One region of the Paenibacillus sp. FSL R10-2734 genome, then DNA from elsewhere that is predicted to be linked to it. Evidence: riboswitches for the same ligand, from Rfam matches in the RefSeq annotation. Region 1 holds a riboswitch; each other region holds the start of a gene.

Region 1 (8,161 bases):
AGGTGCAAGTGCTTGTATCGCCATCCCAGTCATATCGAAGTCTGCTTTGGTTACTCCTAAAGCCCATCCACCGGCATCTGCTGTACCTTTTTTAACCTCTTTATCTAAGATGTACTGAACCAGATTTGCTCTTGTACTTTGATATATTACTCCCTTTTCATCAGGCTCAGGGAATAGTTTCGGAATCTCGTAGTTATGACTATCTAAGGCAATCAGAGCAAATATGGGACCATTGTTCCCTTGCTTCTGAACATATTGATAATCAGCGAGTGCATTGATTAGATTATACCCCGCAACATCCGTGATATCTTTTCCGATAGAGGTAAGTCCTAGAATCGCTCTGGAATTCTCTGTGCTTCTACTAGCATCGAGTTTTCCGTCCTTCATTAATCCTTTTACTCTCTCAGCTACGTTGTTGTAGTAAAGATCGTAATAACCACTTGGTACTTCGTAGTTAGCACGTGCTAAAGATAGAATTGACCATTCTCCGCTACCTGTTCCAAAAGACGGATTCTTTACAGTGTTTAGGATATAGGCAAGACTTTTATTTAATTGTTGTTTGGCCACAACATTATTAGGTTGTTCTAGTTGAACATCTCTCATATCATATAGACGGTACTTATTATTGATCAGACGATCATAAGCAACAAGAGCATACGTGCCTTGATCCGTAGCCATAGAGTTTACTTGATAGTATGATGCTGGCAAACTCTTAAAGCCACCATTAGGTCCAGCATTGGCTAGGAGCACATCAATCAGAGACTTCCCATTTTTATTAATAAACTTAGAGTCACTATGTGGATCTATGCCAACTGCAGTTAAAGCAACGATCACTTGTGACATACTTTCTGTATTTAAAGATCCAGCTTGAATTTTCGAGTTACTTGCCAACCATTGAATTGCTCGATCCACAGCAGCTTTTACATTATCATGAGTTGCATAATATGGTGCAAGACCTTGTATCGCCATTCCAGTGATATCGACATCTTGCCAAGAACCAAAACCCCATCCACCACCGGTTATCTCTTGACTTAAAATGTGCTGAATCAGTTTTTCTCTTGTGGTTTGATCTTTAACCCCTTCAACTACAGGAATGTCATAATTCCGAGTATCTATGGCTATTAGAGCAAATATAGGGCCATTAATCCCTTGCTTCTTAACAAAATCAAAATCAGCGAATGCCTTTCTTAAATCATAACCTGCAACATTCGTGATATCCTTCCCGATAGAGGCAAGTCCTAGAATCGCTCTGGAATTCTCTGTGCTTTTAGTAGCATCGAGCTTTCCATCCTCACTTATTAATTGTTTTACACTATTAGTTAGATTGTTGTAGTAGAGATTATAATAACTACTTGGTACTGTGTAGTTGGCCCGTGCTAATGAAAGAACTGACCAATCTCCGTAATCTGTTGCAAATTGTGGATTCTTAACGCTTTTCAAGATATAAGCCAAACTTCTATCTAACTGATCTTTGGCAGTAATATTGTAAATAACTTGATACGTTACATCTACTGCTTTGTTCTTTGCTCCATCAACAGCCGTTACTGTTATTGTATTGCTACCTGGGTTAAGAGACGCTTTGTATTCACCATTAGTAGCATTTAAAGTGACCGAATTAACTTTTACAGACGGAACAATATCTTTATATACGTTATCTGTTACAACTACTTTGAAGCCTACATCTCTACTCGAAAATTGCTGGTTATTTTGTATACCTTCTATTGATATAGTAGGGCTCTCAGTATCTGGCTCTTGCACTACCACATTGCTCTGTTCTACTACAGATTGATCAAACTCCGTTGTCACTACTACAGGATCATTATTCGCCCCATTCGCATGAGCCGGAACTACACTTGTAGAGAACGTCGTGATAAATACAGCTACAATGAGTAACCAAGCTAAAAACTTATTTTTCTTCATTTTTCTTTAACCCTTCCCTTCATTTCCTATGATAAAAAACAGAGTAAACTTCTTCAGCAATACAAAAAAACCACTCAACATAAACGTCGAGAGGTTTAAGATAGTGAACCGCAATAAAAGCAGGCATATACTATATCAAGCACCTCTCTATCGCTCGTAGAGTTTGATGGTGTAACAGAAACAGGCTGATATTCTGGCTCAAGTATCATCATCCTTGCTACCTTCCCAGTTTCCCAGTGGCATATTACAAGGACTCCTCTTTCACAGCGGCGGGACCGCGCGGGAATTACACCCGCTTTCCATTTAACCAATCTATGATTGTTCTTTCGAAACATTCATAATTGGCACCTATTGCTAATATTAAATTTTCCATCCCCCATCATATCTAATATATATGCTTTTGTCATGTTATATTTGTTTTTTTACGTAAATGAAAGGATTGATCAAGGGTGTAAGCGGCAGGGGGGAGCTTAAAGATGCTAATGGCTTGATGGTTGACTTAGCAGTAACGATAACCGCTGAATAAACCTGCAAAAGTACATCTTTTAATGATACGAGGAGGACAGGAGCATGATTCCTACAAATCTGCAGTTATTTTTGCTCCTGAAGAAGATTTCGAGTCATAAATGAGGATATTCCTGTACATACGCAGTTTTTGATCTTCATGAAGAAGATATCCCATTAAAAAACTGTATCTATGCAGGCTTTCTCTAGTCCATCGGGAGGTACAAAGCGAAAAGTATGGATGAATAACATTTTACATTGTGGGATGTGAGCCGTGGACTCTTGAAAGTTTTATATAGCGAGTAGTTGGCGATAATCTCATTGAATATCAGATGATTTTAACCACAATATACTCTTTTTCTCTCAGCTCAAAGCCATCCTCCAGTGACAAAGAAGCCAGATCAAAGATGCGATCAAGCTTTTTATTACGCGGATGATCCTCTTCCTCTGCCCAACATGTATAAAGCTCAAACTCAGAGCCTGATACTCCATAATCTGTCATAACCTTAAATAGCTCTCGACAACACTTAAGTGAAGCGTTATACGATCCGGTTAGCGTATCTTTCAGCTTAGGAGATACGGAGAAGCCGCCCCAATTAGGTGAAATCCGGTACACAAACGGACTCCGAAAATGCATGCGAATTACCTCGTTCCAATACCCAAGCTCCTCAATAAAAATGCCCGCCGCATCCTCTTCCGAATCATATACAAGACAATCCTCATCTCTAAGATGAGATAGATCTACGATATCATCCAGAGGAATCATACCTTGATCACGCAGGGCCTCCCTCTGCCTTAAATACTCTGGGGAATTTTTCACTTCGTTATATGTCTTAGATGACAGTACACTGCCTCTTTCTCCTAACGGAAGCTCTGTAGCCGAGCCTATGTAATGAAATCTGCTCATTGGATTGTCCTCCATCACTTTGGGATAACTTCAAAACACTAATTTTTATATGAATTTACCACAAATTAGTAAGGTACACACTAGAAATGTTCTATGTTAGGGTATTTGGTAAGCGTTTACAACTAAAAAAGGAGGAATACATGTTCATCTATGCAACAAAGTGCTGAGGAAAGATCAGGTTTTACGCATCCTAAAAAATGATCTCACAAAGGAGAATTCAATGACTACACGAATCCAAAAATCATTCTTATCATTGACCCTTGTCACCGCTCTTCTGCTCTCTCTGTTCTCATCGATTGCCGCCGCTGATTCTAAGGACGAGCAACAAGCTAAGGCAGCGCCAAAGAGTAAGATCCAATCCTATGTAGACAATATGCAGCCCGGATGGAACCTCGGTAATACTTTAGATGCTACGGGTGAGGATGAAACCTCCTGGGGCAATCCGCGTGTGACCCAAGAACTGATTAAGAAAATCGCCGCTCAAGGCTACAAAAGCATCCGGATTCCGATCACATGGGATTCACACATAGGCGAAGCACCGAACTACACCATTGAACAAGCTTACCTCGACCGTGTCGAAGAAGTTGTCGGCTGGGCGCTGGACGCTAAGCTGTATGTAATGATCAATGTTCATCATGACTCCTGGTTATGGGTAAGCCATATGGAGGAGAAGCATGATGAGACGCTGGTGCGTTATAATGCAGCATGGACTCAAATTGCGGACCGCTTCAAGAATAAATCCGATAAGCTGATGTTCGAAAGCATCAATGAACCCCGCTTCACAGATGGTGGAAGCACAGATGAAGCGAAGATGGAGCAAATGCTTACAGAGCTCAACACCTCCTTCCATCAGATCGTTCGAAATTCCGGTGGAAAGAATGATGTACGTCCGCTAGTTCTCCCTTCATTAGAGACTTCTCCTACGCAGCCTAGAATAGATCAGCTCTACAAAACGATCACAGCACTCAACGACCCGAATATAATCGCGACCGTTCACTATTATGGCTTCTGGCCGTTTAGTGTGAATATTGCTGGTTACACCACGTTTGAAAAGGATACAAAAAACGATATTACCCAAACTTTTGATAACGTTTACAACACATTCGTAGCGAAAGGAATTCCTGTTATCGTCGGCGAATTCGGGTTACTGGGCTTCGATAAAGACACAGGTGTGATTGAACAAGGCGAGAAGCTGAAATTCTTCGAGTATCTTACCTATTATTTAAAAGAAAAGAAAATGACCACCATGCTCTGGGATAACGGGCAGCATTTCAACCGCAAAATGTATAAGTGGTCGGACACCGAGCTTCACAATGTATTAATGTCTGGTCTGAAGGAACGTTCCTCCAGCACCGAAAGCGACCTGCTCTACCTGCAAAAAGGGGCAACGATCAAGGACACCAAAGTGAAGCTAAACCTGAACGGCAATAAGCTAACCACCATTAGTGTAAATGGAAAAAATCTAACCAAGGGCAAAGATTACACCTTGAATGGTGAAGAGTTAACGCTCAAAGCTAGCCAGCTCAAAAAGCTCACAGCTTCCCAAAAATATGGCGAAAATGCCGTGTTATCCCTGAAATTCAATAAAGGCGTTACGTGGAGACTTAAGGTCATTGTGAATGACACTGTCAAATTAAGTGACGCAAAAGGTACGACTGAATCGTTTGCCATCCCAACTACCTTTAATGGCAACCAGCTTGCCACGATGGAAGCTGTCTATACCACTGGCGGCAATGCAGGCCCGCAAGACTGGACTCCATTCAAGGAGTTCGGCAATACCTTCTCTCCATCTTATAACACGAAAGAAATCAAGCTGCTTCCAGCGTTCTTTAAAGATGTGAAAGACGGTGAAGTCATTCTTAAATTCCACTTCTGGAATGGCGACATTATTACGTACAAAATCACGAAGAGTGGAACCAGTGTAGTAGGAAAGTCATCTTAACGTTCCGTTGTACAGCATAAATAAGGGTGTCCCTTCACGGGGACACCCTTATTTTCAAACTACATCATATATAAACTTCTTCATACGAGATCAACAACAAACGATAGACCAGATATACTCCAAGGTAGGCCCCTGTAATAAGGAACATTGGGTTCAGAAAAATCGCATGGATCGAGGTCATAAATACCGTGTTATCTCTTAATATTTCATATATGGCTAGGGCAGAAATATTACCTAAGATAAGCGCAGACAACACAGAAGCTACATTGAAAACAATACGCCACTTTATCCATTTGCGTTGTATCATTAGCATGGCGATAGGAACCAATATACTGCCAAGTACGATTAGAAATTTCATTAACCCCACCCCGGTATCTCTTTAATCGTCCAGTTCAACACTTTCGATTTGACCTTCGGCATTCACTGTCCACTCGATTTCAACACCTGTCTTCAGTCCAAGCTTGTCCTCATCTTCGATCACTACATGATCGGGAATAGTTATGGTTTGCTCTCCCCCACCTTCGACTTTAACAGTAACCTGTTTACCGTTAGCCGCAGTAATCCTCCCATCATATTCAATCTGATGCAGAACAATCTTTTGACTCGGATCCGTAATGGTGACCCGCTTGCCGCCGTCTGTCAGCAGCTCAATCTTTTTATGATAACCATCCTTTAACGTGACTTCCTTAATCACTCTCTGAACGCTAACACCCGCCGGAATTCCCTCTGCATTTGTACCAGACGATGTATTGGGTTGTTCTGTAGCATTGTTCGTAGCCACTGGTGTAGTGGCTTCTGTTGTAGGCGTTGGAGTGGCTACCTGTGTGGTTTCATTGGCAGCTTTAGAGCAGCCACTTAATAGGACAGTGCAGGCACAGATCAAACAGAGAATTGAAGCTCGAATCTGGCGTTGTGTTTTTCCTTTATTCTGTGTCATCATTTACCTCCGAATTTAAATTTTTTCCAGTTCTATTAGTGGAAATAGTTTTACCTCTTATCTTTCTTTTATTCACCAGAAAATGGGCCACCTGAATTACACCCTTATTATCACAGCGTCATAGCGCGCCCATATCTAGCTAAATACGCTTCCTTCTCCTTATAATCCGGCATGAGGCTTCCAACCTTTCGCCAAAAGGAGCGGTCATGATTCATATGAAGCAAATGGCATAGCTCATGGATGATCACATAGTCGATAACCTCCACAGGAGCCATCGCTAGGCGGTAATTAAAGGTTAGCTTTTTATCAGAGCTACAGCTTCCCCACTTGGTTCTGGACTCTACAATCTCGATGGTCTTTGGCTTTACTCTAAGCTGCGTCTGATATTTATTAATCCGTTCGCCTACAATTTTCTTGCAGCTTGCGAAATAGAATTTCTTCAGCTTAAGTTTAAGCTCTTCCTCATTTAAATCTCCTGTCTCTATTAGCTCTTGCAGCGAATAATATTTACCTAGATGCAGGAACTTTCCCTCATCTTCATACTCTTTGAGCTTTGGCGTTTCACGAGCTGCTTCAATTTTTTGAAGTTTCTCTACTATTAATTTACCATTGCGCAGAGCCACTTCTTTAATCGTCTCTTCACTTGTTTTCTTGGGAACCTTAAGCGTTATGCGCCCTGAAGAATCTATATGAATGGAGATTTTCTTGCCGTTTCCATATTGAACATTAAACTCGATCACCTGATTGTCGTAATCAATCTTCATACCCACCATCGTCTCTATAAGGTTATTCGCAGCAAAAAAAGAAGAACGCTTTTAGGCGTTCCCCCTATTTTAACATGATTTATCAATACACTGGAAATCCTGCCACAAACATCGCTAGGTACAAAAGACTCCCCACAACAGAAACTACAGTAAGTTCAACATCCTTTGACCTCTCTTCAGTGAGTGTGACAGCAGCAAAAGCTAGTGGAAATGCAACAAGCAAATACCGCGGGGCTGACAGCAGCCAGGTAGCTCCCACTACGAACGCAAAATACACAATAAAATAGGCGGTGTATGAAGGTCGTAACTTTGTCGCACCCCTGAACATGATAATCAGTGCAGAGAATATAGCGATTAAATTAGGCAGCCACATCCCGAGGAAAGAACGACTATCTCCACTCTTAAAGGTGCCCACGGCATATTCCATCTGATATCTTACCGTATCAAAAAAGAGATAAAACCGCTGAGACCAATGCTCTCTCTGATAAATGCTGAACTGAAATGCATTTCCCGTAACGTAGTAATTGATATACAGATAAACCAGCAAACCCATTGATATGATAGCGAGACAGCCCACGGCGGTGGTAATTCTATGTATGAACGCTTTTTTATCTAATAATTTGTAGTTGCCTATCAGATCCCGACTAAATTCAATCGCAACCGGTACAATCAGAAGCACCCCAGGAGAACGAGTATACGCTGCAAGTGCACCACATAAGCATCCAATAAGCCATTCTTTTTTTCTCACAAAATATAAACACATCAGCGATAGGGCTAGAAATAGAGATTCGGTCATCGGAATGAAGAAAAAGAACTCAGCAGGGAATATGAAAATATACTTCACGACTCGCATAGCATTCTTTCGATGCAAGTCTAGTGCAGCAAGCTCATAAGCGACCAAAGCTGCGACAATTGAAGAGATATTTGAAACGATGAATCCAGCAACAAGATAATTTCCTACGAATACCTGAACCACTTTTAATAAATTCGGAAAAAAGGGAAAGAACACAATATGGTACCTTGCATCTCCCTCGGTCACGTACCCGTTCTCCGCAATCCCCAAATAATGAGAAGCATCGATCCCAAATATATGCCAGGTCTCAGCGATTTTACTAAACAGACCCCCTGAATACCCATTCTGTATTATCAAAAATACATAACCGATGAGCATAAGCAGAATTCGACTC
Region 2 (8,161 bases), 310 kb from region 1:
TCATGCATAGAGCAGAAAGCAGGGACAACATGCTGGTGAAATCTTATTTATTGCTTCCGATGATTTTATCAGCTTTTGAACGGGACTCCGCCATTCTATCTACACATTTACGAACACCCGCGCCCTATCTGGAGGTTCTTGGAACCGCCGCGGCAGTAGCTACAACTGATCTAAGAGATGTTCGTTCGGAGATGAGGAAACGGGGAATCAAGGTATATGAGCAGAACAAACTTAACACGGGAATTGAAGCCAAATTTATATGTCGCGGATACCATGAACGAATGCTGCTGCTAAACGACATCGTTGCTGCCCAAGCTGCCATTCATATGCGCAGATATCTCGGGCTGGATATTTCATCTTTTAAGAGCTATGAAGAGCAGTATCAGATTAAATAAAGCTGCGTAGAAGCTACTCTCCTCCCCCCATTTTATTAGCGAACAAAAAAATAGGCCTTACCATGGGAGTTGGCAAGACCTTAGAGATTTATACCACAAAACACTGGGGGGTGTTTGGTGTCTTCAATATATACCTCGAACCTGAAAATAAGATGATGCTCACATGAAAATCACATTAAAAATATAATTTGGTCATTCAAACTTGATCTGGAAGCTCCCACAAGCTTAATCTGCCTTTAGCCGGTATAGGAGAATTCAGCGGAAGAACACCTTCAAGCTTCCAAGCAAAACGTCCTTCACTATAGTCGCCAAAATCATATTCATTCCCATTTATCCACTCCCTTAGATCCGCTTCTGGTGTAACCTCATAACATCCCGTGAGCTGGCCTGACGCAATAATGGCTCCTGTCGGCAAATTGTTCGCTGTATAGCCATGCTTCGCCAATATCGATTTGAACGGCTCCTGTTCACATACCTTCTTGTCTATCCTCATCCCGGCATGAATGCCTAACTCCCCGCGGTAGGCTGTTCTCCATGAACGAGTTTCGAACTGTTTTTCACCGAGAGCAATCAACGTTGCCCAAGGCTGTCGTATCGTTAAATAGCGCATGCTATCCATCCCTTCAATTCATCGAAAGATACAGAAAAGCGCGGTCTCCGAAATCCCGGAATACCGCGCTGCATAAGCATTATAAGTATGCTGGTGAAGGGAATTGAACCCCCGGCCTACGCATTACGAGTGCGTTGCTCTACCCCTGAGCTACACCAGCTTAAGGCTGACTCTTCTGTCAAACAAAAAATATTATACAACTTCCAGACAGAAACGCAAGCCTATTTCTTCCTGTTCCCCACTCTCCCAAACTGCTATTCAATCTGTAGCTTACGCTCCACAGACTCCAGCTTTCCACGGCTAGTGGAAGGCTTATCGCGGCGGTCATCTATTTTAAGTGAGGTCGAGACCCGCTCTGCACCTGCGGCAAAAGGAGACTCATGCAGCGCTTCGACCGCTGCAAAAATACGCTGGAGAGGTCCCTCGATGATCGTCCCCATGGATGTAAGCTCATAAGTAATCCCTTCTACCGTCTTCAGCACTCGCTGCATATCCGCAACATAACTGCTAAGGCTGGTACTGCCTGTTCCAATCGGAATAACGGTCACTTCAGCAATAGGCATGAGAATACCTCCTCGAAATTGTATAGTACGTGTCTCCTTCTATTGTAACAACTCCAACGCTCCCCCACAAACAATGCCAGCGTTAGTATACCCCTCTGTTTCCGTTGAACACTCCGAAATGCGGCTTCGGCTAAGGGTACTTTTTAAAAAGTGAATTCTAGGGTCGTCTGCACTACATTTATGGACTCTTTGTGGCATCTTTTCGGAGAATTTATGAATCATTTTCCATGTGCCTGTGGATCAATTGTGGATTACTTATGGACAGCCTGTGGATCATTTGTGGAGTACTTTTGAAGAACCCGCTCCCCGCGCGGGTTTTCTAAAAAACTGTTTACAAACACAACATCTTGGGTTATTTTTATCTAACGACAACAAAATATAGTGGAGACAGGCGCTTTGATCCTTTATCGGAATTAGAGCTTAATAGGGAAGTGCGGTGAGAATCCGCTGCGGTCCCGCCACTGTAACCGGATATCCTTCCTAGGCTTTTAGAGCTTAAGAAGGACAGATCTCCCGGCAGAAGCCACTGAGGGTTAAGATAGCCCTTGGGAAGGCGCCGAGAGGTCCTACGGAAGCCAGGAGACCTGCCTGTTTCGACGACACCAACTATGAATGCCTGCGAGGAACAGGAACGGTGTCCGCATGCGGTCATCTTCTTTTAGAGACCACTGCAAATATCTGTATGGATATTTACATAACGCATCGGGCATTTTCTGCCATCCTCGCTAGGGGATGCTTTTTTTATGAGATCAGAACGAATATATGGCCGCTTACGGCGGTCCAACTTCTTAATGATAGGACGATAGACGTTTTTCTTTTATACTGAGAGGAGAGCTATACAATGACGTTGTTGGAGAGACAATTTAACGGTACAACAAATGCAAAAGAAGTTCTTTTAGAAGAGCTCATTGATTTAGGACGCGATATTATCGACAGCCGGGATTTGGACCTACTGCGCGAAAATGCCAATTTGAACGGAGAGAGTTTCTCCGGTAAAATGAGCAAGTTCGGTAGTGAATATTCAAAATGGTACGCCCGTAACTTTACGATGCCACCGCAGCTAGTGCAGGCCATTGAGGACAATGTCGTCTATGTGCATGATCTGGATCAATACGCGATCGGAACGACCAACTGCATTTTTATCCCGTTTGATAAACTTCTCCGTGAAGGCTTCAACACCGGCAATGGCAGCGTTCGTCCTCCAAACTCCATAATGACAGCTATGTCACTGGTAGCGATCATTTTTCAATCCCAGCAAAATGCTCAATATGGCGGTGTATCCGCTAATAAGCTCGACTATGATCTAGCACCTTATGTAACCAAATCCTTCGCTAAGCTGTTCCGTAAGGGTCTGGAATACTTTGAAGAAGGACAAGCTAGTGAATCTTTGGGTGAAATCACAATGAGTCGGACCGATCTGGCGGAGTTATATCCGAAATCGTTCCGTTATGCACTAAAGGAAACAGAAATCGAAACACTACAAGCGGCGGAAAGCATGGTACACAATCTCAACACCATGTCCAGCCGATCCGGTGGACAAATACCGTTTACGAGCATCAACTACGGTACTTGTACTTCACCAGAAGGCCAGCTTGTGATCAGTTCTCTGCTAACCGCAACGATGAACGGACTTGGCAGCGGAGAAACACCAGTGTTCCCGATTCAAATTTTCAAATGTAAGCAAGGGACCAATCAACAGCAAGGCGATCCTAACTATGAACTGTTCCTAAAAGCGGCTGAATGTTCTGCGCGCAGACTATATCCGAACTTTGCTAATCTAGACGCTCCGCTCAACTTGCAGTATTATGATCCAAGTGATCCTGATACGGAATTTGCTACAATGGGCTGCCGAACTCGCGTGCTAGGCGACCGTTTTGGGCGTAATCATTGCTCCGGGAAGGGCAACCTTTCCTTTAATACACTGAATCTGGTTCGGCTCGGTCTGGCACACGGCACAATAACAGGCCGACGCAACGTCGCAGACGAAGCTGGCTTCTATGAAGATCTAAATCATTATATGGATATTGCGCTGGAAGGTCTTCTCCATCGGTTCCACATCCAAGCCGCACAAAAAGCTAAAGCGTCCGATTTCATGATGCGAGAAGGCGTCTGGGAAGGCGGCGAAAATCTCGCTCCTGAAGACTCTGTAGGCGAACTGTTAAAGCATGGCAGTCTATCGCTTGGGTTCATCGGTATGGCGGAATGCATGAAAGCCATGTATGGCAAACACCATGGCGAGGATATGGAAGTCCATGCCAAGGCTTTGGGTATCGTGCGTCATATGCGGGAGTATTGCGATCGGAAAAGTGAGGAACTGAATCTCAACATCACCTTGTTCGCAACACCAGCAGAAGGCTTGTCCGGCAAATTCACCAAGATTGATCGCAAGGTACTGGGTTCTATTCCGGGTGTAACTGACCGTGAGTATTATACGAACTCTTTTCACATCCCTGTATACTTCGAACTGAGTGCTGCTCAGAAGATTAGCTTGGAAGCTTCTTTCCATGAATACTGCAATGCCGGGGCTATTTCTTATGTCGAATTAAACGGCAATGCCCGCAGTAATCCATCCGCTTTTATCAAAATCATTAAATATGCGCTCGAACAACAGGTCAGCTATTTCAGCATTAACCATCCGATTGACCGCTGCTCCGGCTGCGGATACGAAGGCGTAATCGGGACAAACTGTCCGTCCTGCGGCGTGCATGAAACAGAAGTGCATATCCGCCGTTTGCGCAGAGTTACTGGTTATTTAACTGGCGACTACCAGACCCGCTTCAATGGCGCCAAACAAGCTGAAGTACGGGACCGCGTTAAACATCTATGAATATTTGCGGTTACTACCCGGAGTCGATTAATGAGGGAGAGGGCATGCGGGCCGTCCTCTTCCTCAGCGGCTGCCGCCATCGTTGCCCGGGATGTTTTAATCCCGAGACGTGGAATTTTAAATACGGTGAAGTCTTCACCCTAGAACGCCAACACGAAATTATTGCAGAAATTGCCGCTAACCCACTGCTAGATGGTTTAACACTGGCCGGTGGTGATCCGTTTTTCTCTGCAGAGGAGGTACTGGGGTTCATTCATGAGCTTCGCACCGTGCTGCCAGGATTCCCGATCTGGATTTATAGTGGTTATACTTACGAAGAACTTACTGCCCTTCCCGGTTCACCGGAGTGGAATCTACTTACGCAGTGTCAGGTGTTAATAGATGGACGATTTATAGAAGAACTGAAAGATACCACACTTCCTTACCGAGGAAGCTCTAACCAACGCATAATCGACATTCCGGCCAGTATGAACGGCTCGGAGGTCTTTCTGTGGCAGCCTACTGCGCTATAATATATCAATTTTTGATATTGAAAATTAACCCAAAATAAGAAGGGATGAAATAACCATGCCACAATTCGTAGTAAAACCAGACAATCGCCAACTGGCTTTTGATGAAAAGCGCCTTTCCGTCTACGCCGACCGTATCCTGGAGGGTCTTGATCAACTAAATAAAGAAACATTGCTGCGGGGAGTAATTTCCAAACTGCGCCGTGACTCCGTAAGCGGAGAAGAAATCAGCAACGCCTTCACTATGAGTGCTCTTGAGCTTGTAACGAAAGAAGAGCCTACTTGGAAGTTTGCAGCTGCCCGTGCCCTTCTGACTACCCTTTATAAAAAAGCAGCCGTTCATCGCCGCTATAAAGCTTATCCAGAAGAGCCTTACGGTGAGCTGTACCCACTAATTACAGATCTCGTAAAAAAAGGAATCTACCGTGAAGAGCTTCTGTCTCACTACACTAAGGAACAAATCATCGAGCTAGGCGGTTGTATCGATTATACGCGCGACCTTCTATTCGATTACATTGGTCTGCTTACGCTATCCGACCGCTATTTAGCGCATGATTTTGACGGCCGTGTAATGGAGCTTCCACAAGAACGCTACATGATTATTGCCATGTACCTCATGCATCGTGAGCCAGCTGAGAAACGTCTTGAGCTTGTAAAAGAAGCTTACTGGGCGATGAGCAACATTTACATGACAGCTGCTACCCCTACAATGTCCAATGCCGGTAAAAAGGTCGCTGGACAGCTATCCAGCTGCTTCATCGATACTGTGGACGATTCCCTAGAGGGCATCTTTGATTCCAATACAGACGTAGCGCGTCTTAGCAAAATGGGCGGCGGTATCGGCGTCTACCTTGGTAAAGTACGGGCACGCGGTTCGGACATCCGCGGCCACAAGAACACTAGCTCCGGCGTAATTCCTTGGATTCGCCAGTTGAATAATACAGCAGTTAGCGTAGATCAGCTTGGTACACGTAAAGGTGCTGTCGCTGTCTACCTTGATGTATTCCATAAAGATATTCTCGCTTTCCTCGATCTTAAGCTAAATAATGGTGACGAGCGTATGCGTGCACATGACGTGTTCCACGGTGTAACCCTGCCGGACTTGTTCATGGAAGCCGTAGAATCACGCAGCCACTGGAACCTGTTCTGTCCTCATGAAGTGAAGAAGGTTATGGGCTGGACGGATGAGAATGGTCGTCCGCTTGGTCTGGAAGACTTCTACGATGAAGAGCTTGGTAAAGGCACTTTCCGTGAAAAATATGCTGAAGCTACAGCCAATCTGGAATTGTCCCGTATTACCGTTCCTGCGATCGACATCATGAAACGGATTATGAAATCACAGCTTGAAACAGGTACTCCATATATGTTCTACCGTGATACGGTTAACCGGACGAACCCGAACCGTCACCAAGGTATGGTCTTCTCTTCCAACCTGTGCACAGAAATTATGCAGAATCAATCCGCTACCGTTATTGAACAGGAAGAATTAGTAACCAAAGATGGCAAGACCCGGATTGTTATCTCCAAAATCCCTGGCGATTTCGTAGTTTGCAACCTGAATTCGATTCACTTGGCACGTGCGATTCCAGCTGGTGTGCTGGAAAGACTTGTACCTATCCAAGTACGTATGCTGGACAACGTAATCGACATTAATAATATTGAAGTTCTGCAAGCACAATACACGAACAGCCAATACCGCGCAGTGGGTCTCGGCACATTCGGCTTGCATCACCTATTGGCACTCAAGGGCATTCGTTGGGAATCTGATGAAGCCGTAGAATATAACAACCATTTGTATGAACACATCAACTACCTGTTGGTACGTTCGAGCATGGAGCTTGCCCGTGAAAAAGGCCGTTATCCGAAGTTCGCCGGTTCCGATTGGGAGACAGGTGCATACTTTACTTCACGTGGCTATGTTAGCGGTGAACAGGAAGGTAAATATGTAACCACTGAACAATGGCGCGAGCTGCAAGAAGAAGTGGCTAAAGACGGTGTCCGTAACGCATGGATGTTCGCGATTGCACCGAACGGCTCAACATCGATTATTGCCGGCTCCACAGCCAGCATTGATCCTTTGTATGAATTGCTTTCCTATGAAGAGAAAACAACTTACAAGATCGCTAACCCAGCACCGGATCTGTCCGACAAGACGATCTGGTACTATAAGACTGCATTTACGATTGACCAAAACTGGTCGATCCGTATGGCTTCCGCTCGTCAGCGCCACGTCGATCAAGGACAAAGCTTCAACCTGTATGTTCGTCCTGACATCAAGGCTACCGAGTTCCTAGAGCTTCATCTGAACGCCTGGAAGGGCGGATTGAAATCTACTTATTATGTGCGTAGCCGTGCTTTGACAATAGAAGAGTGTGATTCTTGCGCTAGCTAAGAGTCTTACTGCTTTAAAAAATTCGGTGATTTAATCGTAACTACGAGGAATGTTTGGGCTTCCGGTCGCTGTTGTCCCCAGATTTCTTGATTTAAGCCGTCATTAACGGTTGAAATCCGGGGACAAAGGCGAACGTTTCACTCCTACAGCTCCAAAATTCCACTCCGTTACTTCATCAACCTAATTTAATTAAAGACCAGATAAGACAAATTACCCGCGCAAAAAATGGAGGGAAAATAAATGCAACTACAAAAGATTTTTAACACTGAAGCGCCTAACCAATCCACACGCATCATCGACGGTGAATGCTCAGGCATTCTGAACTGGAACGATATCCGCATGCCGCATATGTACAAGCTGTACAAGGTGCTACTGCTTAATCACTGGATCGCTGATGAAATCCCAATGTCCAAAGATGCGCAACAATTCCCTATGCTAGATGCTGAGGAACAACGCGTATTTAAGATCAACATCTCCCTGCTCGCTGTGCTAGACTCGATGCAGACGATGTTCGTCGGCGACGTGAAGCGTTATTTTACCGACTCCTCACTGGAAGCTATTTCTGCCATTATCGGTCAGCAAGAAGTGGTGCATAACCAATCCTATTCTTATGTTCTATCCTCTATCGTGTCGGATAGTGAACAGAAAGAGATTTTTGAATATTGGAAGAAGGATCCAGTTTTACTGGAGCGCAACCAATTCATCTCCGATATCTATCAAGAATTCCGTGATAACCCAACGAAACAAACCTTTTTCCATGCGCTAGTAGCAGATCTCATCTTGGAAGGAATTTTCTTCTACAGCACCTTCGCCTTCTTCTACAATCTAGCCCGTGACCAGAAGATGATGGCAACCAGTCAGATGA
Region 3 (8,161 bases), 150 kb from region 1:
CTTCCAGTGGAACAGCAGATATTCCACCGGTCGGGATGAAGCTCTACACTCGTGAGGAATACAAATCTAATAATGGATATCGCGATCGACTAGATGAGATTGGCCTAGTCTCCTATACCATAATTGCCCGCTTTACTGAGAACGGAGAGACGCTGCTCTCGAGGCAGAGAGACGGTGCGAACCGTGTGGTGGTTAGTGCAGGCAAAGCCAGAATCTATTATTCCATTCAACAAAAAAGAGGCTTATTTGGAAAACAAAAGACCGTGCATATGGCGATTACGGCAGAAGTTCCAGTCGCTCGGGATGTCCTCTGTTATGTCAAGAAACGGGGAGGACATCCGGCAGGGAAAGAGGATGGTATTCTCTTTCCCTTTGTACAGGATTTCGCCCCTGGACGAAATGTACTCCCACCGATTGAGGTCGGCAAGGATGATTTTGTACGCATTTTTTTCACCGACGGTCCCAAGTACGGGCTTTATTACGAGTTGGTGCCGGAGTAAGATCAGTCTACGCGTACAAGCGAGTGTTGGACCGTGCTGTCCATAGCAAGAGACGCAGATACAACTTTTGGGAGGATGAGTAGATGTCTTTTTTTAGCCGTTTTATGAAAAAGAATCAGCCGGAGCCAAGGCCGCTTTTTTACGATATTGTGTGTCCGTACTGCTTCACCAAGTTCTCTCCGGAGGACGTAGTCTTTCGGGCTATGCATAGCCGAGAGGACGATGAGAATTACGCGCTGGGCGAGGATGATGCCTTAAATAAATACCGTGAGCGCTTTGGGCTCGATACGGTGGATGACATAGAAGCGATCATTAACCCAGCGGATATTCCGGAAGAATATCATCATTATACCGATCATGTGTTGACGGGGCTTACAGATCGTTACGGAGTACTTACGCGCAGACGGCTGTGTCCGTCCTGTCATAACGAGCTACCTGTGACCGCAGGTAAGGTTCCTAGTAACATTATTTCGATTATTGGGGCATCCCAAGTCGGGAAGTCGGTGTATATGACCGCACTGATTCATACCTTGCAGCATACGACAGCAGGTCATTTCGATGCCGCTTGTATGCCTTTAAATGCAGAGATTAGCCGGAAGTTCCGTACTCTTTATGAAGAACCTCTTTTTGAGCGCGGGGACCTGCTGGCTTCTACACAGAAGGAAAAGATGCAGGAGCCGTTTATTTTTCAATTTGTCTTTAAAGATGAAGAGAAGCCGCCACTGACACTCGTGTTCTTCGATGTGGCTGGTGAGGGCATGGTGGATCAGGATTATCTAGGACTACATGGTCAGCATATAAAGAACTCTGCCGGTATTCTGTTTATGGTCGACCCACTGCAAATTCGTTCGATCCGTGAGAAGATTCATATTAACATTGGCGACCGTCCGGGAGAATGGGTCTCGCAATATGACGAGCCGCGTGACGTTGTACTGACGATGTTCGGCGACTTTATCGCCTATCAGGAAAAGAGCAAAACGGACATTCCAACCGCAGTCGTCCTTGCGAAAAGTGATATGCTGCATTCGTTGAAGGATGAGGATGGCGACTACATCAAATCCAACAGCAATGTGTTTAATAACTATGTCCATCGCAAAACATTGAATATGGATGAGTTCCATAACATCGATGGAGAAATCCGCAGATTTATTGGTAAGGTGGACCGACCTTTTAAAGATACGATGGATGTGTATTTCTCGAATACAGGCTATTTTGCGGTATCTGCACTGGGCAGTAATCCTGTGAATCAGAAGATTGAGGGTGTAGTAAGCCCGATTCGCGTAGACGAGCCGTTTATTTGGCTGCTGCATAAGCTGAAGTATATTGAGGGGAGCGACGGCCCGTGAATGTTTTCTCAGGGTCTAAGATCGCCCAACAGATGTACACCCGTGAACGCCGCGGAGTGTTTCGATCCACAGAAGGCTTTGATACGGTAGCGAAGTCGGACAGTCTGGACAATAATTTTATCAAAAAAACACTTCATCCCTTCTGCCTCTATGATGCTCCAGCAGAGCTGACCACGCGTGGGGAGAAGGATGAGTCTGTATTTCCAGTAGCGCTGCACCTGTTCCATGCCGAGAATGGCGACACGGTCATTGGACAGAGTCGTTATCAAGCGACGGATTTCACGGGCCAGCGCAGCGCGTTTTTTGCACATAACTTTGTAGTTCCTGCTTCACGTTCAGAGGAGATTGTACAGAGCTATGGGGACTTTCTGCATGCTGACTTCGCAAAAAGTTATGAAGGAGAGCTGGGCGGAACCTTACCGGAGCTGTCTGCTATTCCAGTTGTACGAAATGATCGTCGCCCTGATCCTATAGCGGGATTACGCTTGTTAGGGATTAATGAAGGGATATTTAAGGCATTGCTGCAAGCAGTGATGGTCTCTGTAGCAGGTAAGAAAAAAATCTATATCGCTCTAAATGTACCCATCACGGAGTTGTCCGCGCGGGCGGTGGAGCTTACTGAGATTCTGTACAGCGTGCTACCCTATGAATTCCGCCGTAGATTAGGCGTAATTACGTATGCCAATGAACCGCAAAGCCGTAAATATATACATCTTAGCTTTGTGGAAAAAGGTTCGCTCCGTCCCGGTGATCGCAGCATCGAAAAGGATTTCACATTCGATTTGGTCTCAGGGCGGATGGGGAATGTGGATTTTGGCGAGACCCGCCAGCCGTATGTTGATCTGGTATGGAAGCTGTTACTTCTGAATCCAGGAGATCTCGACGATTTCGTGAGTTTTGCCGATCAGATGCTGCGTGGGGAAAGCCCTGAGCATAAATTATCGCTCGCTTTCTATAATGAGTTAGCCGTATTTTATGAGATTGAGCAAGGGAATGAGCATTTATATACGGAGAATAAGAGCGCGGTGCTGAGTGGATTGCTCTCTTACCTTAAAGCTGAGGGGGCTATTCATTCCAGAGTCCGACTGAACGATATCTTCTTGGAGCGGTTCGATCGAGAATTTGATCTAATTCGGCAAAGGAATGTTCCAGAGCCTGCGATTATGGAGTGCTTTAAGGAATATTTTGTGCTCAAGGATCATAATTACAAAGTCAGAATCGTGGATTATTTCATTAATGGAATGCTTCATAGCGTGGAAGCGGGCCGAAAAGATGTACTCAGTGCAGCTTACGGTATCATCGAGAGTAATGATGAGCTAAGTGCTACCTTTTTTCAAAGGGTGATGTCTGAATCTTATTTCCGTAAGCAGCTATTAGAGCCTTATATGGAGTCAAGACTAGTTGCTGCATCTAAAGCTGTGGACATTCTGAACTTTGTACTTCATTGGGGTCGGTTTCTGCCGGCTGCGTTAGAGCAGCCTTTTGCTCAGGATGCAGCAAGGGATTATTTGCTGGAGAAGCTGCAACTGGAGACTGATCCGGTTGCTGCGGTGGCGGGAATTCATGGCATTGTAGATAAAGCGGAAAAAGATCGACGTAGAGGTACAGGTATTTCTTCTAAAGTACTCTCGCTCTTGCTAGAGCTTGCAGCATCTGCTGACAGATTCTTGCTGAACCGACTATCACTTACTGAAATGACGCAAGAGGACTTACTTGAGGTTGTTTTCTTACGTTATGGCAATGTTGTGGATTGGCAACCGCCATTAGATAGAATTAGCAAGCAGAAAGAAAATGCACTCCGCGCTGCTTATCGCTGGTTTGGTGAAGAGAAGCCGAATGAAGAAATTTTTGCAGGCTTGTCTCCGAAGGAGCTGGACGATGTACAGCTGCTCGGTCGTCGTTTACTAAAGGAAGCTCGAGTGCTGGAGCCATTTGAACGTCTTCCACTGGCCTTCTACTACACCAGTCAGCGCGAAGGTGGTCCATTGGATTATGACGCGCTGTTGGAGTTAGTTAAGCATAAAGCTGGTAGCGATAAGGATGCTATTTATCGATTCTTTGCGTGGTCTCAAGGAAATTCATTATTTACGATTTCGAATAAAAAGCTTCATCCGGGTTATCGTCGGGCGATTCTAAAGTATTTCCAGAGCAGTGACCGCGAGGCATTCAAGAGTCGCGAGTTCCGTAAAAACTACGTCGCTACAGCTCGTCCTGCTCTACAAAATGTGTACAATGAAGCTCGCTCCCAGCTCGCTTCCCCGCTGGCGCGCTGGATCAGCCGCAGCCGATTTCGACTCTTGATCTCTGGTTCCATCACTGGCATTCTGGTAATTATCGCAATTATCGTATTTAGTATGCTGCGTCCGGAAGATCCGAAGACGGCCTTGCCTGGGACAACCCCTGAGCCGACACCTATACAGAGTCCAGGCAGTGAACTTCCTCCGGCTTCAGTATATTTGAAGGATCAGAGCGTCGAAGGAGATAAAGGGAGCAGCGTATTGGTGTTCACCTTTGCCAACGCGGATGATTGTGTCCAATTTAATCCGGCGGAGATTAGTCTAATGACTTCATCCAATGTGGTGGATAAGAGCTTTAAGGTTGCTGCTAGCAATGGAACTTGTCCAGTTCCGTCAACAGATGAGTCGGATGAGGGAGAATTGTCCGGTGATTCGGCCACAGGCACTACTGATGGAACGGTAGAAGATGCAGATGCTACTAACGCAGTCGATGCATCTCCGTCTCCAACGCCTTCAGCTGATGCTGAGGACAATACAGTTGTGCCTTCAGCGACAGCTGTTACAGAAGGGGTAAACCCATCCTATCAGGTGGAGGTTACCTTGGAGCCGGGAGCGACAATCGTAGAGAAAAGCATGATCAAGGCAGGTAGATTTACTTTGATCGTAGATCCCGCTCCAAACGGTACGCCAGATGTTGGTTCAAGTGCTGAACCTTCGGCAACGGCAAGTCCGGAAGGAACAGCTGAATAAAGGAATTCATGATCAGCAGGACTATACCAAAAGGTTTGGTTCTGCTGTTCTTTTTTTGTTGCTCAACCAAAGCTTTTCTATAGACATGCTGTGTATTAATAGATATGATTATGAAAACAAGATCATACATATTGGAAAAGGTGCAGACTCCGACTAAACCTGAGTCTGCTTAAAAGGGAAGTCCGGTGTAAAATTCCGGCGCGGTCCCGCCACTGTAAATGTGGAGCGTCTCTTCTATAAACCACTGTCAGCAGTTAGGACGGGAAGGTGAAGAGAGGCAATGAAGCATTAGCCAGGAGACCTGCCTTTTTCGTGAGCGTTTCTATTCTTCGTGGGGTAAGAATGTGGAACATATACAGATAGACTCTGTGGTCGTAGAGGTTCAAGCGCCCCAGCCTCGATTTGTTATTTTCCCGGGCCGCCCTTCATAGGGGCGGTCTTTATGTTGTGCGCTCTTATTTTATGTAGTATCCATTCCTTAATAGAAAGAGGTTGAACAATGAAGAAGATATTCTCCTCCAAGTTTTTTGTACTTGGACTGGCCATATTCATGGTCATTTCGATTTTAGGAACATCTCTTGCTCCGGCAGGAACAATCTTTGCAGAGTCCGGTGCTAGCACCGGACTGGAAGCCTCTAATGATTCAGCTGCTAATGCTGAGCGGATTAATGTCGCGGATGCGACTTATACGGCTGCAGAATTTATTTTAAAGGGTGGCGTGCAGTCGGATTGGCAAGCGATAGGTCTAGCGCAAGCGGGATATAAACTGCCAGCAAGCTACCTACTAGCTCTTGAGAATAAGGTGAAAGCTGCAGAGGGGAATTTCGCGAATGTAACAGAAACTGCGAGAATCGTACTTGCAGTAAGAGCGATAGGTGCCGATCCTACTAATTTTGCTGGAAGCGAAACAACTCCTGGCTATAACTTAATAGAGAAGATCTATAATCATGACAAAATCAGTGGACAGACACTTAATAATCCAGTATATGCTTTACTTGCGCTGGACTCAGGTAAATATAACATTCCATATAACGCGAAATGGACAGTGGATAAGCTCGTTGCTGAGATTCTCTCCAAGCAAAATCAAGATGGTGGTTTTGCCTTAACTACAGGTGCTAGTGAGCCTGATATGACAGCTATAGCTTTGACCGCTCTAGCGGCGCATAAGAATAGCCCAGAGGCCTATACAGCAGGACTACAAGCCGTGGCTTGGTTATCCAATGCTCAGGATGCCCATGGCGGTTACGGAGATAGTGCTGAAAGTACAGCCCAGGCTATCCTAGGTCTCACATCCTTCGGTGTAGATCCTAGTGGATTAGAATATACCAAGAATAAAGTGAGTCTAATCGCTGACCTACTAAGCTACCGTCTCGCTGACGGAAGCTTCGCTCATAGCCGTGGTGGAAGCAGCAATGTTCTATCCACAGAGCAGGGGCTTCAGGCGCTTGTTGCTTACAATCTGCTCCATAAAGGTAGTAATAGCAAGCTATATGATTTTTCTAAGTCATCCGTTCAGAATTCATTAATCTACGCTCCTGTTACTATAGAAGGTCCTAATAGTACATTAGCACAGGGATATGGATATGCTGGAAACGCACTTGAAGCACTGGAGAAGCTGGCTCTTCAAAAGAACTTGCCGATCACAAATCCATCCGGTGCTTATGTCACAGGAATTGGAAACGTTCTGGGTGGAAGCTATGGCGGTTATGATGGATGGATGTATGTCGTATCCCGTGATGGTCAATGGGTCAATCCAGATGTTGGAATGAGCGATTTTGCGCTTAAAGATTCAGATCAGGTACTGGTTTACTATGCTGGAGACGATACTAAGCTTGTTGATTCGGTAACTGTTTCTAAATCAAGCCCTAAAGAGGGTGATTCTTTTACCGTAGTGGTGACTAGTAAGACATGGAAATGGGATGCTGCAACGAATACGTCCTCCCCTGTAACTACTAAAGCGGCTGGCGTTCAGGTCCAAATTGGAAATCGCATCGTAACGACGAATGCTAAAGGCGAGGCGTTGTTCTCAGGGAATGTGCCCGCAGGTGATTACAAGCTGACTATAACAGGCTATCGTGAAGGAAAAGCACCATCGGTAGCTAAATATACGCAAGATCTAAAGGTGATTCCGAAGAATGTAACGGCTTCACTTACCGTTGAAGGTCCGCAAGGAATGATCGGTGAGGGGACGATAAAGGCTTCCAATGCTCTTGAAGCTTTGCAGCAATTAGGGTTGTCTAATGCTTTTAAAGTGGATATCACGAAATCCTCTTACGGAACTTTTGTATCGGGCATCGATGGAATTACACAAGGACTTTACGACGGCTGGTGGAGCTTCGTGGTATGGCGCAGTGGGGAGTGGATCTACCCAAGCGTGGGTATGGACGCTTTTGAATTACAGGAATCTGACCGGGTTCTTGTATATTATGCCGGAGAAACCACACAGGTTGTTGATAGTGCAATTGTCTCCTCATCACAGCCAAAGCCGGGTGAAGCATTTACAGTAACCGTCTCTCAAAAGAAATGGGTATGGAATAACGCTACCTTTACTTCCGATCCAGTGACTTCTCCGGCCGCTGGAGTGGAGGTGTCGATCGGCGATAAGAAGGTAATCACAAATGCTAAGGGTGTAGCTACTTTTGACGAAGGGCTCCCAGCGAATACGTATACGATTATTGTTACCGGGTATGGTAAAGCTAACGTTCCTAGTGTAGCGCGTTATACGCAGTCACTAAACGTTGGTTCAGCTGATATTACTCCCGCTAAAGCTAATGCTACCATTTCAGTCATTGGGGATAGCAAGAAGGGAACGATTCTGAACAGTACAACAGTAGCTCTAAAAGAAGGCGAAACGGCCTTTAGCTTACTGATCAGTCAATTGGGCGATAAAGTAGTATCATCCGGCATCGCTGGTAGTAAATACGTGAAATCTATAGATGGTTTGGCCGAATTTGATGGTGGTCAAAGCAGTGGATGGAAGTTTAAGACGAATAGAGATGCTGACCCAAGTATAAGTGCAGACAGCTACATTTTACAGAACGGTGATACGTTATATTGGTACTATTCATCGGGTGAATAAGAAGGATTGATTATTCGTTAGGCGGGCACTACGATTCGGAGTATGAGCGGATCTAGTGTCCGTTTTTCGTTTCATTCGTTGTAATATTTGACAACATACACTTTTTTTCGACAATTTTACTCATAATTTTATTTAAAATCATCAAACAATTAGCCTTACTAACCGATAAAAATAGAATGTGAGTTAGATTATGTGAAGGCGGAATGCAGATGAGGAATATGAAAGTAAAATTCAAAATTGGGATTCTTT
Region 4 (8,161 bases), 3.0 Mb from region 1:
CCGCCTGCTTCTGTTGCAGGTGCCGCCGAGGTACTCTGATTCGCGGTTGAGGCCATCGCGCTTTCAGTTTCTGTCTTTGCTGCTGCATCATTACTCATACTACTATTTTGCTTCGCCAAACTATCCGCCGCCGAATTGCTATCATCCGCTGAGCCACAACCCGCCAAGACCACCGCAAGAATTAATAAACATAAGTAATGCAGACCCCATTTGCGCATTCTCATTCCTCCAAAAAATGTAGTAGATACCGTTTACACGGATCATAATATCGTTACGGAATGTCTTGTTCTAAGCAGATCTCTTCCGTACTCTTTACTATGACGTTCCAAAACTTGGAAGGTTGCACTGGAAAATGGAATCAAAAGCAATTCCCCTTAATTTTATGCTCTCTAAACAGAAAAAGAGCCGCATTTCTGCGACTTGTGAACATTGGCATAGGTCCACTCCGTAATTACACCAAATGAGTTATTCATAATTATTTGCATAATTTTGTCACTTTTATTGTTATTAAATAACCGTTTGCTTACATGCTCTTTATTTGATACAATTACCTCGTCTAATTATACAGAAAACACCAAATACCCTCTATTCATAATGAATGAGGGCGCGGTACGATTCTGTTCGGACAAGCTCCACCTTGCTGAACAGAGCAGTTCATTAAATGATGCTGTCTATCACTACAAGGGGAGGTGAACCCTCATGGCAAAAGACGTAATTTGTGAAGTTAACTCCTGCACCCACTGGGCAGAAGAGAACAAATGCAGTGCTGATTCTATCTTCGTAGCTTTCCACAGCTCCCAAGAACCTACACGTGCAGAAGAAACAGACTGCAAAACTTTCGAAAGCAAATAAGGTGATGACTTGAAGGGACCCTCCACGGTTCCTTCTTTTCTTTTTTCATTCTATCAAGAATGAGAATTATTATCAAGTGGCTGAAATAAAAAGCCAGGGAGAAATTCCCCGACTTCGATTTATGATTACTTATTTCGCCTATTTGGAGGCAATAACTCCTACATTCTCCCTTGCAATAGCGGCAGCTCTTACCATGTTACGGAGCGCATCTTCTGTCTCCTGCCAGCCACGTGTCTTAAGACCGCAATCCGGGTTAATCCAGAACTGTTCAGGATCCAGCACCCGAAGCGCACGATCAATATTAGCTGTCATTTCTTCTACAGCAGGAACCCGTGGACTATGGATATCATATACACCAAGACCGATTCCTTTATCGTATTCCTGCTCTTCAAAGCTGACGATCAGTTCCCCATGGCTACGGGAAGTCTCAATAGAGATGACATCCGCATCCATCGCTGAAATGGAGTCTATCATGTCATTGAACTCACTATAGCACATGTGGGTATGAATTTGAGTCGTAGCCTTCACATGATTCGTCGCGATGCGGAACGACTTCACCGCCCAATTCAAATATTCCTCACGATCTTCAGCCTTCAAAGGAAGTCCTTCGCGGATAGCGGGTTCATCTACTTGAATCATCTCTATGCCTGCATCTTCCAAAGCTTTAACTTCATGTCGGAGCGCCAAGGCAATTTGATTCGCCACTTCTTCCCGACTAAGATCATCACGCACGAAAGACCAATTGAGAATCGTAACGGGTCCCGTCAACATGCCTTTAACAGGAAGCTGCGTCAACGACTGAGCATAGACACTTTCTTTTACAGTCATAGGCGCGATAAAAGCTATATCCGCATAAATTACTGGTGGCTTAACGCAGCGGGAACCGTAGGATTGAACCCAGCCATTACTTGTAAATAAGTAACCAGCCAGCTTCTCCCCGAAAAACTCTACCATATCCGTCCTTTCGAACTCACCATGCACGAGAACATCCAGACCCAGTTTTTCTTGGAAGGTGATTGCATCCGCGATCTGCTCGCGAACGAACCCCTCGTACCGCTCCTGATTCCATACGCCTTTGCGCCATTTCAGCCTTGCCTGACGCACTTCTACCGTCTGCGGAAAGCTTCCGATCGTTGTCGTTGGTAGAAGTGGAAGCTGCCATTTCTCCTGCTGTACCTTTAAGCGCTCAGCAAAAGGCAAGCTGCGTTGGTCCGGCAAATCTTCAAGTCTGAGAACTTCCTCTGCTACATCCTTACGCCCACGCTCAGGAAGTGCTCGGAAAGATGCAAGGGCCTCACGACTAGCTGCAAGTGCAGCAGCAGAAGCTTCCCTGTTATCTCCTAAAGCAGCGCCAATCAGACTAAGCTCTGTCAGTTTCTCATTAGCGAAAGCTAAAGCAGCCTTGACGGTTGTCTTCAGCTTCACCTCACCCTGAACAGTAACCGGAACATGCAGCAAACTGCAAGAAGGCTGTAGAATAAGACGTTCAAGCGGTACATGTACACTCAGCTTCTCTAGCAGCTGCAGCTTAGCGTCCAGATCCGAGCGCCAAATGTTGCGTCCGTCAATAATACCCGCTCCCAGCCACTTATCCTCTGGCCAGCCAAGCCGTTCAATAGAAGCGAGATTCGCTCCACCATCATGCACAAAATCAAGACCCAAGCCTTGTACTGGCAGCTCTAGCAGCGCCTCCAACGGTTCAGCCGCTTCAAAGTAAGTTTGCAGAATAATATTCAAGCCCGGCACTGAGTTAGAAATTTCTGTATATATCGAATTAAGCAGTGTTAATTCTGCTTTATTTATTCCTGTAACAATCGCGGGCTCATCGATTTGTACCCAGCTTACCCCTTCTTGCTTCAGCTCTTGCAACAGTTGAACGTAGACTGGAAGAAACCGAGCGGCGATCTTCGCAATATCTGCGGATGCAAAACCTTTTGACAGCTTAAGGAAGGTATACAGGCCTAAGATCACAGGTTTCCCCTCAATCCCCGCCTGAGATTTGGCAAAGCGATAAGCAGCCAGTGGTTTATTCTCGGTCAGACGCGGCGTTTGGGCACCGATCTCTGGAACAATATAGTGATAGTTCGTATTGAACCATTTAGTCATCTCGCAGGCTGTAGCCTCAGCATTCCCTCTAGCCATCGCAAAATAAAGATCAAGCCCAATGTCGCCACCATCATATACATAACGTGGAGGTACGATCCCGAACATTACAGCTGTATCCAACACATGATCGTAAAATGTAAAATCATTTACCGGAATGAGCTCAATACCTGCCTCCTGCTGAGTTTTTAAATGCTGAAGCTGAATTTCTGCCATTTCAGTGCGGAACTCTTCCTCATTTAATTTCCCTGCCCAAAAAGCTTCTAACGTTTTTTTCCACTCGCGATTTTTCCCGATTCTTGGATATCCAAGATTGCTTACTTTTACTTTGTTCGTCATTTCGTAGCTCCCCTTCACCATTTTCTAATTTTTGACCCGATACCTGATGCTTCCCTATAAAAAAGAGCGCCCTTCCCTAAAAAAGTCAAAGGGAAAGACGCCCATAATATACCTATGGCTAACGTCTAACACCTTCCTATCTTCCGTAGGTGAAGCAGTGCTGTTGAAACAGGCAGGTCTCCTGGCTAGCGGTGTCAACATCCTTAGCAGTCTTCCCAGCAGTAGTAAATTGCCAGTGACATATGTTGCTATGGACTCTTCCGTTACAGTGGCGGGACCGCATCGGCTTCGAACCGAATTTCCCTATTAAGCCTACCGGACTACTAATTTCCGGCAAGCACCTGTCTCCTTATAATTAATAAAGTGTGTGTCTTAATCTGATGCCATCATACGTGAAAGCCCCCGTAATCTGCAATAGATTACGGGGGCTTCTGTTATATCGATTCCTTATAACGGATTTAGAAAAACACGAAATATACTACTGCAGCAAGTATTATCCGGTATATAGCAAACGGTAAAAGCTTAATCCGGTTGATCAACTTCAGGAAGAAACGCATCGATAACAGCGCAAACACAAAGGCACTGATAAAGCCTGCGATGAAGAACGGTAGGGCATCCATGGTGAAATATTGCCAATTCTTCATCAGTGAGAGTAAGCTGGCCCCTGCCATAATCGGAACAGCCATAATAAATGTGAAATCAGCAGCGGCGCGATGACTCATACCAAGGAGGACACCACCAGAAATCGTCGACCCGGAACGTGAAAATCCCGGCCATAACGAGAAGCATTGGACCAGACCAACACCTAGTGCCTGCTTGTATGTAATCTGATCGACACTCTCCGTTTGGATCTTTTTTGGTCCAAATAGATCTGCAATAATCATCAATACAGCACCAACTACTAGACCGATTAACACGGTGGATGTAGAGAATAAATGCTCGTCAATATAATCGTTAAACAGAACGCCCAGCATACCTGCTGGCACTAATCCTACAAGCACCTGTGCAAGCTTAAGGTGTCCACCCTTCTCGAGCTGTGGCTGCTCCTCGGTTACAGGGTCCAACTGCTTGCGACTGAAACGCTTTAACCCCAGCAGTTCAATGAACCTATTTCTAAAAATAACAACAACCGCTAAGATAGAACCCAATTGTATAACCACTTTGAAAGTATTAGCCGTATATTGCCCAAATAACTCTGTCGATTTTAACCACATATCATCAACAATAATCATATGACCTGTGGAGGATACCGGAGCAAATTCAGTCAAACCTTCAACAATTCCCAAAATAATAGCTTTAATAATCGTTAATAGCTCCATTTGTTCTCCTCCTTTTTAATCATAACTTTTATCTATAGTTCCTTCTCGGCTCAACCTTCGGTGTTCATTTTCCGTCTGCGCTTACGGAAGAACAGATACCCAAGGATCACTACTCCCCCTGCAAGAAGTACGTACACTACGTTCGAGTACATATCCATATACATGGCGATGTCTTCCCAGGACTCACCCAATGCAGCGCCAATAAGCACAAGCAGCAGATTCCAACCTAGCGTACCAATCGTTGTGAAGATCATAAACACTCCGAATTTCATGCCCGACATCCCCGCTGGGATCGAAATCAAACTACGAACCAGTGGAACCATCCGACAAAATAATACGGTCCAATAGCCATATTTGTCAAACCAAGCGTCAGCCTTGTGGATATCCTTTTTGCTGATTCGGAGTATGCCGCCCCAACGCTCAACGATTCGTTCTAATCGACTTACATCCAACAAACGGCCGATATAATAGAGAATAACCGCACCCAGCAATGAGCCAAGCGTAGCCGCAATGATTACACCAGGAATGGTCAAATTTGTTGTGGTCGTCATGAATCCGCCAAATGGGAGGATCACTTCGGAAGGAATTGGTGGAAATATATTTTCAACAGCGAGCATCAGGAAAATACCGAAATAACCAAACTGCTCCATAAAATCTGTAATCCATGCTTGCATTTCGTAACCCCCATTTTTTAAATCAAGTTCTTCTTCAAGTTGCGCAAATAGCGGCTGCGAATAAAAAAGAAGTATAGTCCCTGAACAGCCAAATATCCTAGTAGCACCGCCCCGGTCTCCACAGCAATAGATAAATAGAACAACCGCTGAAGCGCAATAAAGGCAAACACACTATGCAGAATGGCCACTCCAACCGGCACAAAAAAAAGCAAAGACAATTGTATCGTTACAATTCGGTTTAGCTCTTGATCTGTAAGTCCCATCTTGGACAAAGTAGAATATTGATGCCGCTCATGATCTAGATCTGTATACAGCCGGAAGTAAAGGAAGCTGCCTGCTGCAATGAAAAAGACAGTACCTACTAGCAAAGAAGCGAATAGCATCGTGTTGTACAGTGTTTTTTGTATTTCAAACAGCGTGCCGCTAACAACAATCGCATATGGTGAGTCACTTTCATAGGATAGTTTGCCTTTATGCGCAAGATCAGCCGCTATACCTACTGTTCGTGGGAAATCATCGATATAAAATCCTGTATACAAATCGGTCTGCAAGGGTTCAATGGCATTGTATAGCTCGTCGCTAATCACGACACCACTGAAATCTCCACCATCTCTTCCATCCAGCTCCGGCAACAAATATTCGGCAATCGGAACATGCTGGGTATACCCCGTTTCTCGAATGGAAAGACCTTGCTTCAAGGTGTACACCGGCTTTACTCTACCCGCTGTTAGACTCCGATCTCGTTGCGAACCGATCATCACCAGTCCTTCATCTCCACTAAGAGGGCGCTCATCCGTCGTAAACCCTGCACGAAGCAGAGCAAGCTTATAATCACTATAACCAATCAAGGGAAGCCTTAACGTGCGGTCTGGCCCAGTCTGAGATTCCACTTCAGCGTATTTGATCGGAATACTAAGCGTCTCATAGGGTAAACCGAGCGTGGTAAGCTCTTCCTTGATTTCGTCCAAATGCTGATCAAAAGGTACGTGCGACTGATTACCTTTGGCTACATAACCAACAGCTGCTGGATAATCCAATTTCAGCTCTCTGGAAAGTGTATGGATCGATGCGAATACCCCCACTGAGGTAAAGGATACTGCGGATACAATCGTCACCATAAAGAACATTCGGGCATTCTCTTTCCATCGATAGGACAAACCCGATAAGGTAATGATATTCGTGTGGTTCCAATACAAGCGCCGGATCTTCTTAAGTAGTTTAACCATGTAAATACTAAGCTGGGTATAAAAGAAATACGTACCCGCAACCGTAATCACGACGACGGGAAACATCACCTTTTCAACCGAAGCCGCTTGTGCTGTAGCTGCCATATAATAGCCCGTTAGCAGCAATAAAGCAGACAAAATTGATAACGCCAAGGAAACTTTAGGCTCCTCTTCTGCTTTTCGTTCTCCCTGAAACAGTCGCATCAGCGATTCATTCCCAATAAAGACGAACGTGCTCAGCGAGATTAGAATAAATAACAGAGCAAAGCTGCATATCGTAAGTACAAGCGCCTGCCATGGAAGATGAAACGTTAACAGAGGTATCCCTAGAAAAGTAGATCCGATCATCAAAAACAACTTACCCAGAATTAACCCTAATAAGGTACCTGTCAGGATGGCAGAGGTGCCGATCATCATATTTTCCAAAAACACCATCGTGTTGAGCTGTCGCTTCGTCATTCCATGCATCAATAAAATTCCAAATTCCATCTTCCGTGACTGCAGGAATGAACCGACCGATACTAGAACGAACAAGGAGCAAAACACATAAATAATGGCTTCTGCCGCCATCATCGTGTGAGCTGCCGTACTATAAACGAGGCTATTAGAAATATCCGGATGATAAATAAACAAAGCGCACACAAAAAAGATCATCACTGAAAAAGCACTGACGACAAAATAAGCCGCATATTTACGCTTGTTACGTGTAACATTCCTATAAGCGAATTGCCGAAAGGTCATGGCTAGTTCCCCCAAGCAGTGACAACATGTCAATAATACTTTGGAAGAATGCGCCTCTACTGCTCCCCCTGTACATTTCACTATAGAAACGTCCGTCTTTAATAAAGATGACTCGGTTACAAAAGCTTGCGGCCACTGCGTCATGTGTGACCATCAGCACGGTTGCTCCTTCTTCCTGATTCACCTCTGTCAGCATATTCATGACTTCACCTGAAGCTTTGGAATCCAGATTCCCTGTAGGCTCATCTGCTAAAATTAGTGCAGGACGATGTATCATCGCCCGGGCAATGGCGGTCCGCTGCATTTGTCCACCTGAAATCTCGTATGTCCGTTTCTGCAGCAAATGCTCAATGTCCAGCATACCTGCTACTTCTTTCAATCTGCTCTCCATTTCCGGTACACCGGTACCAGCAAGTGTGAGCGGCAGCACAATATTTTCCTCTACAGTGAGCGTATCCAGTAGATTAAAATGCTGAAAGACGAAGCCGAGCTCATGGCGGCGAAAAAGTGCCTTTTCTTTTCTGCTAAGCAGATTAGGATCTCGGCCGTTAATCAGAATCTGACCGGAGGTCGGCTGATCGATGGTGGCGATCGTGTTGAGCAGTGTTGTTTTTCCACTCCCCGAAGGTCCCATTATGCCAACGAACTCCCCTTTTTCGACAGAAAAGCGGATATGATTCAACGCCTGAGTGGACACTTTACCCTCATATATTTTTGATAAATTATGAACATCTAGAATGGGCAAGTGTTACCTCTCCTTCTTTCGACTGGATTGCCTTCATTATACAAAGTGTACACAAGGGCTGCTATTTCTGAAACTTACAATAACCTTACACATTTGTAAGGTAATGCTCCTTAAACACAATCCGCACGGCCGTGCCCTTACCTTCTTCAGAGCTAATGCTCA

Evidence for each region. A riboswitch is a leader RNA that binds a small molecule or an ion and turns the genes downstream of it on or off. The one in region 1 is predicted to bind cobalamin.
Region 2: it holds a riboswitch for cobalamin, as region 1 does, so the genes downstream of both, NSS67_RS00030 (anaerobic ribonucleoside triphosphate reductase) here and NSS67_RS30520 (S-layer homology domain-containing protein) in region 1, are expected to answer to the same signal.
Region 3: it holds a riboswitch for cobalamin, as region 1 does, so the genes downstream of both, NSS67_RS29880 (DUF4430 domain-containing protein) here and NSS67_RS30520 (S-layer homology domain-containing protein) in region 1, are expected to answer to the same signal.
Region 4: it holds a riboswitch for cobalamin, as region 1 does, so the genes downstream of both, metE (5-methyltetrahydropteroyltriglutamate--homocysteine S-methyltransferase) here and NSS67_RS30520 (S-layer homology domain-containing protein) in region 1, are expected to answer to the same signal.

Annotation. Positions count from the first base shown of each region.
Region 1 covers NZ_CP150170.1:7,025,803-7,033,963, forward strand. The annotation lists gene NSS67_RS30520 (S-layer homology domain-containing protein) at 1-1,920, opposite strand, end outside; cobalamin riboswitch at 2,086-2,287, opposite strand; gene NSS67_RS30525 (hypothetical protein) at 2,753-3,331, opposite strand; gene NSS67_RS30530 (cellulase family glycosylhydrolase) at 3,552-5,273, shown strand; gene NSS67_RS30535 (transposase) at 5,338-5,631, opposite strand; gene NSS67_RS30540 (hypothetical protein) at 5,653-6,213, opposite strand; gene NSS67_RS30545 (SprT family zinc-dependent metalloprotease) at 6,321-6,974, opposite strand; gene NSS67_RS30550 (hypothetical protein) at 7,057-8,161, opposite strand, start outside.
Region 2 covers NZ_CP150170.1:1,783-9,943, forward strand. The annotation lists gene NSS67_RS00010 (hypothetical protein) at 3-395, shown strand; gene NSS67_RS00015 (ASCH domain-containing protein) at 592-1,005, opposite strand; tRNA gene NSS67_RS00020 (tRNA-Thr) at 1,094-1,165, opposite strand; gene NSS67_RS00025 (MTH1187 family thiamine-binding protein) at 1,260-1,568, opposite strand; cobalamin riboswitch at 1,941-2,175, shown strand; gene NSS67_RS00030 (anaerobic ribonucleoside triphosphate reductase) at 2,410-4,395, shown strand; gene nrdG (anaerobic ribonucleoside-triphosphate reductase activating protein) at 4,392-4,907, shown strand; gene NSS67_RS00040 (ribonucleoside-diphosphate reductase subunit alpha) at 4,963-7,296, shown strand; gene NSS67_RS00045 (ribonucleotide-diphosphate reductase subunit beta) at 7,537-8,161, shown strand, end outside.
Region 3 covers NZ_CP150170.1:6,875,336-6,883,496, reverse strand. The annotation lists gene NSS67_RS29895 (beta-mannanase) at 1-500, shown strand, start outside; gene NSS67_RS29890 (hypothetical protein) at 584-1,846, shown strand; gene NSS67_RS29885 (glycosyltransferase) at 1,843-4,833, shown strand; cobalamin riboswitch at 4,955-5,157, shown strand; gene NSS67_RS29880 (DUF4430 domain-containing protein) at 5,333-7,912, shown strand; gene NSS67_RS29875 (methyl-accepting chemotaxis protein) at 8,122-8,161, shown strand, end outside.
Region 4 covers NZ_CP150170.1:2,649,741-2,657,901, reverse strand. The annotation lists gene NSS67_RS11490 (DUF4349 domain-containing protein) at 1-218, opposite strand, end outside; gene NSS67_RS11485 (DUF1540 domain-containing protein) at 700-852, shown strand; gene metE (5-methyltetrahydropteroyltriglutamate--homocysteine S-methyltransferase) at 991-3,294, opposite strand; cobalamin riboswitch at 3,448-3,654, opposite strand; gene NSS67_RS11475 (undecaprenyl-diphosphate phosphatase) at 3,753-4,613, opposite strand; gene NSS67_RS11470 (DedA family protein) at 4,664-5,287, opposite strand; gene NSS67_RS11465 (FtsX-like permease family protein) at 5,305-7,254, opposite strand; gene NSS67_RS11460 (ABC transporter ATP-binding protein) at 7,229-7,999, opposite strand; gene NSS67_RS11455 (sensor histidine kinase) at 8,085-8,161, opposite strand, start outside.